2 linked regions of the Chelativorans sp. AA-79 genome follow. The protein of the gene in region 2 interacts with the protein of the main gene of each other region in a pairwise test. Links are inferred from orthologs where the notes say so. Each region holds a gene or a part of one and is shown on either strand. Other genes may lie near its edges. The genes, in order: PVE73_RS10720 and rplK.

Evidence for each region.
Region 1: the proteins of rplK (region 2) and PVE73_RS10720 interact in binary tests that used the Escherichia coli proteins (3 or more experiments, as listed by UniProt). The link is inferred for Chelativorans sp. AA-79 from one-to-one orthologs.

Annotation. Positions count from the first base shown.
Region 1 is NZ_CP120361.1:2,221,151-2,224,253, forward strand. Bases 77-2,864 are described here. They hold PVE73_RS10720 (50S ribosomal protein L11 methyltransferase), read right to left. Parts: upstream 2,013-2,864; coding sequence 1,140-2,012; downstream 77-1,139. Other genes in these bases: PVE73_RS10710 (aminopeptidase P family protein), read right to left, coding at 77-676; PVE73_RS10715 (hypothetical protein), read left to right, coding at 907-1,089; PVE73_RS10725 (SCO family protein), read right to left, coding at 2,030-2,608; PVE73_RS10730 (hypothetical protein), read right to left, coding at 2,642-2,830. Also shown: more of PVE73_RS10710, read right to left, coding at 1-76; PVE73_RS10735 (DapH/DapD/GlmU-related protein), read left to right, coding at 2,904-3,103. UniProt on the Escherichia coli protein: Methylates ribosomal protein L11.
Region 2 is NZ_CP120361.1:2,985,690-2,988,820, forward strand. The notes cover bases 1-2,816. They hold rplK (50S ribosomal protein L11), read right to left. Parts: upstream 1,715-2,816; coding sequence 1,286-1,714; downstream 1-1,285. Other genes in these bases: rplJ (50S ribosomal protein L10), read right to left, coding at 1-233; rplA (50S ribosomal protein L1), read right to left, coding at 581-1,279; nusG (transcription termination/antitermination protein NusG), read right to left, coding at 1,858-2,382; secE (preprotein translocase subunit SecE), read right to left, coding at 2,414-2,617. In the rest of the region: PVE73_RS14535 (hypothetical protein), read left to right, coding at 3,038-3,131. UniProt on the Escherichia coli protein: Forms part of the ribosomal stalk which helps the ribosome interact with GTP-bound translation factors.

The sequences.
Region 1 (3,103 bases), 760 kb from region 2 along the record:
AGCCGAGGGCGAGCGGCGTATGCGCCACGTCGCCGCCGCGGATGTTGAAGGCCCAGGCCAGCGATGCCGCGTTGGTCAGCACCGTGTGGTCGATGCCTTCATCCGCCAGCTTGCCGGAAATGCGCTTCAGCTTTTCCTCCGCCGGATCGCCCGCGAATTTCAGGGGGTGGATGCGGACGGGCTCGGCAGGAGGCGCGGGCCGGTCCTCCCATATGGCATCCACGAGGTTGCGGTCGAGCGGCACGAGCTCGATGCCGAACTTCTCCACGGCCTTGCGCAGTCCGCGCACCTCTTCGATTGTGTGCAGCCACGGATCGAAACCGATGCGCGCACCCCTGGAGGCGTTCGCTTTCAGCCATTCGGGCGGCGGGTTCTCGATCAGGCTGTCGATCTCGAACAGGGCGGGATCCGTCTGCTCGCGTGCCTGGAGCGTATAGCGCCCGTCCACGAACAGGACGGCCCTTTCCCGCAGGATGACGGCGGCGCCCGCCGAGCCGGTAAAGCCGGTGAGCCATGAAAGGCGTTCCGCGCTCGGGGGAAGATATTCGCTCTGATACTCGTCGCTGTGGGGGACGAGAAGGATATCGATGCCCACCGCGGCCATCTGCGCGCGCAGGCGCTCGATCCTCGGTTTCGCCTGGGCGGGATCGGACTTGCTGTCGAAGGACTGAAACATTGCTTGCGCCTCGTCGCAGGAAGATGGCGGGACCCTAGACGGCCTTGGCGGCGCAGGCAACGGATCGGGCGTCGCATTCAGATCAGGGCATTGTGCATCGCATCATTCCCTTTCGCATCTGCAAAAATGAATGGCAGTTATGCGCAAAGGGCGCTGGTCGAACGGGTCAGCACTGCTTACCTTTCTTGTCGTGGAGGACAGATTGCCAATGGGTGCAAAGGAGACTTCACATGGCACAAGTTCAACGGCGCGGGTATTTCCGGAGTGCGGTGGACGCGCTGATCGCTGCACGGCAGCGGCAGGCCGCCCGTTACGTCAACGGCGCGCTCCTGATGCTCGACGACGAGACGCTCAAGACATACGGCTATAACCGTGACGAGTTGCAGCGCAAGGGCGCTGCCTACACGTACTGAGTTTCACCTGCGGGGGTGAGAAGGCGGCCACCCGGCCGCCTTTTTTGTGCTCAGCGCTTCATATGGATCGTCACCCACTCCTCGCGGTGGAGGGTGCTGACATGGCGGAAACCCTGGCCGGCATAGGCGGCGATCACCGGCCAGCGCTGGCGCGCGAGGATGCCCGATAGAATCAGCGAGCCGCCCGGCGCAAGGTGGGCCGCCATGGCCGGTGCCAGCGACATCAGAGGGCGGGCAAGAATGTTCGCCACGATCAGGTCGAACGGTTTCCTCTTTGCGAAAGCCGGATGATGGAAACCCGGCGCGGCAACCGTCTCCACCCATTCCGAGGCCCTGTTGAGACGCACATTCCCGCGCGCGACGCGCACGGCCACGGGATCGATATCGGTGGCAAGCACAGGAATATGCGCCAGCCGTGCGATGGCGATGGCAAGCACGGCGCTGCCGGTACCGAGATCGAGCGCGTTGTGCGGACGCTCGCGCGGGACAAGGCGGCTGATCATTTCGAGGCAGCCCGAGGTGGTGCCGTGATGGCCGGTGCCGAAGGCCAGGCTCGCCTCGATCTCGATCGGGATTTCGCCGGCGTGCTCCTCGCCCCGTTCGTGGGAGCCGTGCACGAAGAAGCGGCCGGCGCGAACGGCCTTCAAGCCGGCCAGCGCGTGCGCAACCCAATCGATGTCCGGCAACACTTCCGATTCGATTTCCGCCGATACCGGGAACGGGGAAAGCAGGTCCCGCATGCGCGTGGCGACCGGTTCCGGCTCGTCGGGAGCGTAAACGGAAATCTCGTGCAGGTCCTCAGCCTCGTCGATCTCCATAATCGAAAGCGGGAGGCCTTCATCATCGAAGGCGTTTTCCAGCAGCGAATAGGCGTGTTTCGCGCGCGGGCCGCTCAGGCGGAAAAAGAGACGTGTCTGGGGCATCAGAGCCGAACCGAGGGTCAGCCTTCGTTTATCAGCCGACGCAGCTTCGCGACAGCCGTTTCGGCGTTCTCCTCATAGGAAATCGTACCGAAGAAATCGCCGTTCCGGTCGAGCAGCATCACCGAAGCGGTGTGGTCCATGGTGTAGTCTCCGTCCTCGAGCTCGACCTTGCGGGAATAGATGCGGAAGGCCTTGGCCATCGCGGCGACCTTCTCGGGATCGCCGGTGATGCCGGTCACCCGGTCGGAAAAGTTGCCGAGATAGGTCTTCATCACCTCCGGCGTGTCGCGCTCGGGGTCGACGGTGATGAAGAAGGCCTGCAGGTCCTCGCCTTCCTCACCCAGTTCATCCAGCCAGCCTTCCATTTCGAAAAGGGTTGTGGGGCAGACGTCAGGGCAATGGGTGAAGCCGAAGAACAGGGCGGTTGGACGGCCTTGGAATGCTTTCTCCGTGATCGGCTGGCCACTGTCGTCGACGAGTTCGAAGGGAGCGCCGAAAGCGACGGCCTGGTTCTGGCCGCGATACCATTCGAAGGAGAGCAAGCCGACGGCGAGAACCATCAAGGCAAGAATGCCGACCAGGATATAGCGCATCATGGGTTCACCAGGCGTAGGAACTCGGGGGCGGGGCTAAAAGCACCAGGCAAGGCCGGTTTCGGCGAGGGAAAGAAAGAGCGCTGCCCCATTTTCCACCCACATGGCAACGCCAAGGCCGCCGATCCCCGCCAGCAACATTCCTGCGGCGGCAAACTTGAACAGAACCGGATAATTCACGGGCGCCGATCTCATGGACAGAGAATAGTCCTCGTGGGCGGCCAAGCAAAGATGCAAACTGTCGCAAGCGTTGGGCCTGCATCTTGCCCGGGCCGGGGCTGGGGAATACAGGAACGCAATGGACGATCTGCGCTTCACCGATTCCGAGCCTCGCATCCATCCCACGGCGGAACTGAAGTCCTGCCGGCTGGGCCGCTATACAGCCATCGCAGAGCGTGTGATCCTGCGTGAGGTCACGGTGGGCGACTTCAGCTATTTCGAGCGACATGCCGAGAGCATCTATACGCATATCGGCAAGTTCTGCTCCATTGCGGCAAA
Region 2 (3,131 bases):
GTCTGGCCCTCGAAAAGGGCCTGAATGCCTTCGGACTTGGTACCCTGAAGAGCGATCTTGGCGAGACGGTTCTTCGCGACCTTGACGCTCCCGCCCGCCGCGCGCATCTTCGACCGGAAGTCGTTCATCTGCGCGACGGTGAGACCGGCATAGTGTGCCACGACGACCGATCCGGTGCTTTCGAACACCTGATTCAGGCTCGTGACGAATTCGCGCTTTTCCGCTCTTTCCACTGCCTTCTCCAGTTAACGGCGCCTCACGCGAAGTGCTGCGCCGGGTTGCCTTTTGCCGCCGGGCTTTCCGGTTAGGGATCACCCGAACGACGCTCGAGGATCCTGCCCCCTTTCGCCATGCCGGTTTTCAAGCCGGCGATCAGACAAAAGGCAAACACGGTTCGAACCGTTCATCGGCCTGGGAATGTCCCAAGCTTTTGTCCGGGTCTTACCCGTCTCATGCAGGCCCTTCATCAGAATTAAGGCGAGCCGCCTGCAATCTCGGACAGGATGTCCGGAGGTTTCCCTCCGGATCCGGGCCGTTTCCGGCCCGAATGTGGCGGGGAGGACGTCCCTCCCCGCGAATCTTAAGACACCGCCAGGGTCGAGGTATCTATCTTGAGACCCGGGCCCATGGTCGAGGTGAGTGCGACGCGCTTCACGTAGTTGCCCTTGGCGCCCGCGGGCTTGGCCTTCACGACCGCATCGGCGAACGCGCGGATGTTCTCCGCGATCGCCTTCTCGTCGAAGGACGCCTTGCCCACGCCGGCATGAACGATGCCGGCCTTCTCCACGCGGAACTCGACGGCGCCGCCCTTCGAAGCCTTCACGGCGGCAGCCACATCCGCCGTCACCGTGCCGACCTTCGGGTTCGGCATCAGGCCGCGTGGCCCGAGCACCTTGCCGAGACGGCCGACCAACGGCATCATGTCCGGCGTGGCGATGCAGCGGTCGAAATTGATCTCGCCCTTCTGCACGGTCTCCACCAAGTCCTCCGCGCCGACCACATCGGCGCCGGCGGCCCTCGCCTCGTCCGCCTTGTCGCCCTTGGCGAACACGGCCACACGCACCGAGCGGCCCGTGCCGTTCGGCAGGTTGACCACGCCGCGCACCATCTGATCGGCATGGCGCGGATCGACGCCGAGATTCATCGCCACTTCGATGGTCTCGTCGAACTTGGCGGTCGCCCGCTCCTTCAACACCTTCACCGCCTCCTCGAGGGCATAGAAGCGGCTACGGTCGAGATTTTCGCGGCTCTTGGCCACGCGCTTGGAAATCTTGGCCATCTCTCGTTACCCCACCACCTCGAGACCCATGGAACGGGCGGAACCTTCCACCATGCGCATGGCGGCATCCACGTCGTTCGCATTCAGGTCCTTCATCTTCGCCTCGGCGATCTCGCGCACCTTGTCGCGCGAGATCTGGCCGGCGGACTGCTTGCCCGGCTCCTTCGATCCCGACTTCAGGTTCACCGCCTTCTTCAGGAAGTAGCTCACCGGCGGGGTCTTCATGGTGAAGGTGAAGGACTTGTCCTGGTAGTAGGTGATGACCACCGGGATGGGCGAACCCTTCTCCATCTCCTGGCTCTGCGCATTGAATGCCTTGCAGAACTCCATGATGTTGATGCCACGCTGACCAAGCGCAGGACCGATCGGCGGCGACGGCGTCGCCGACCCCGCGGGGACCTGAAGCTTGAGCTGGCCTGCAATCTTCTTAGCCATCTCTCATCTGCCTTGTCGTCATGCCGGCCCCCTTTTCAGAGGGAAATGCCGCGGCGGTTGCAGTCTGGTGGTACGGAGCCCACGGTCGCCGGCTACGCGACCAACCCCTTCCACCGGTTTGCTCCGGAAACCGGAACAGCCGGTCAGGACTTCTCGACCTGACCGAACTCCAGATCCACGGGCACGGCGCGCCCGAAGATCGAAACCTCCACCTTGAGGCGCGAGCGCTCCTCGTCCACCTCCTGCACGAAGCCGTTGAAGGAGGCGAAGGGGCCGTCGGACACGCGCACCTGCTCGCCGATCTCGAAAGTAACGGAGGGCTTGGGGCGCTCCACGCCTTCCTGAACCTGAGTCAGGATGCGCTCGGCCTCGGCTTCCGTGATCGGCACCGGGCGGGCATCGCCCAGAAAGCCCGTAACCTTCGGCGTGTTCTTGATCATCGAGAACACGGCATCCGTCAGATCGGCCTTGACCAGCACATAACCCGGAAAAAACTTGCGCTCGGCATCCACCTTGCGGCCTCGGCGGACCTCGACGACCTTCTCGGTCGGCACGACCACCTGCTCGATCAGGCCAGAAAGCCCCTTCTGGCGTGCCTGCTCCTCGATCGATTCAGCGACCTTCTTCTCGAAATTGGAATAAGCGTGGACGATATACCAACGCGCCATCTAAAAATAACTCCTTCCCTGCCGGACGACTTCAGACGCCGATCCCGAGGATCAGCTCGATTGCCCACGCCATCACCTGGTCAGCGGCAAAGAAAAAGATCGCGGCCAAAGCAGCAAAAGCCAGCACCATGGCGGTCGAGATCAGCGTCTCCCGACGCGAAGGCCAGGTCACCTTCGCTGTCTCCGACCGCACCTGCTGCAAAAAAATAAAAGGGTTCGTGGTCCTAGAGGCCATCTATCGCTCTTTTTTGTTGAAGCATCCAGGGAAAACCCTGGTCCTGTGACGGCTATGCCCCGGCCGTGATGCGAATCGGATCAAACGAATCACCAATTTCTGCACATACGACAAGGGCGCGTAAAGCTGCTCCCCAGCTCCACGCACCGTTTGCTTGTGCCCTACATAGTTCCGATTCCCTCGACGCGCAAGTGCCTTTTGACGGCATCGCGGTTGGGCAGGAATGGAGAGTGGCAGGGGCAGAGGGGCTCGAACCCCCGACCTGCGGTTTTGGAGACCGCCGCTCTACCAACTGAGCTATACCCCTATTCCCAGGCTCTGAAGCCCGTGTCGAGCCCGCCTTCTAGAGCCTGTTTGCACTGCCTGCAAGTCTATTTCTGGCCTTCTGTGCCGCTGTCCACCTGCTCTGAAGCTTCTCATATGGAAAATGTCGTCGCACGCATCAACCGCAAAAAGAAAGGGCGGCCGAAGCCGCCCTTCAGGTCGAGAATGTTGCAGGATCACTCGGTGATGC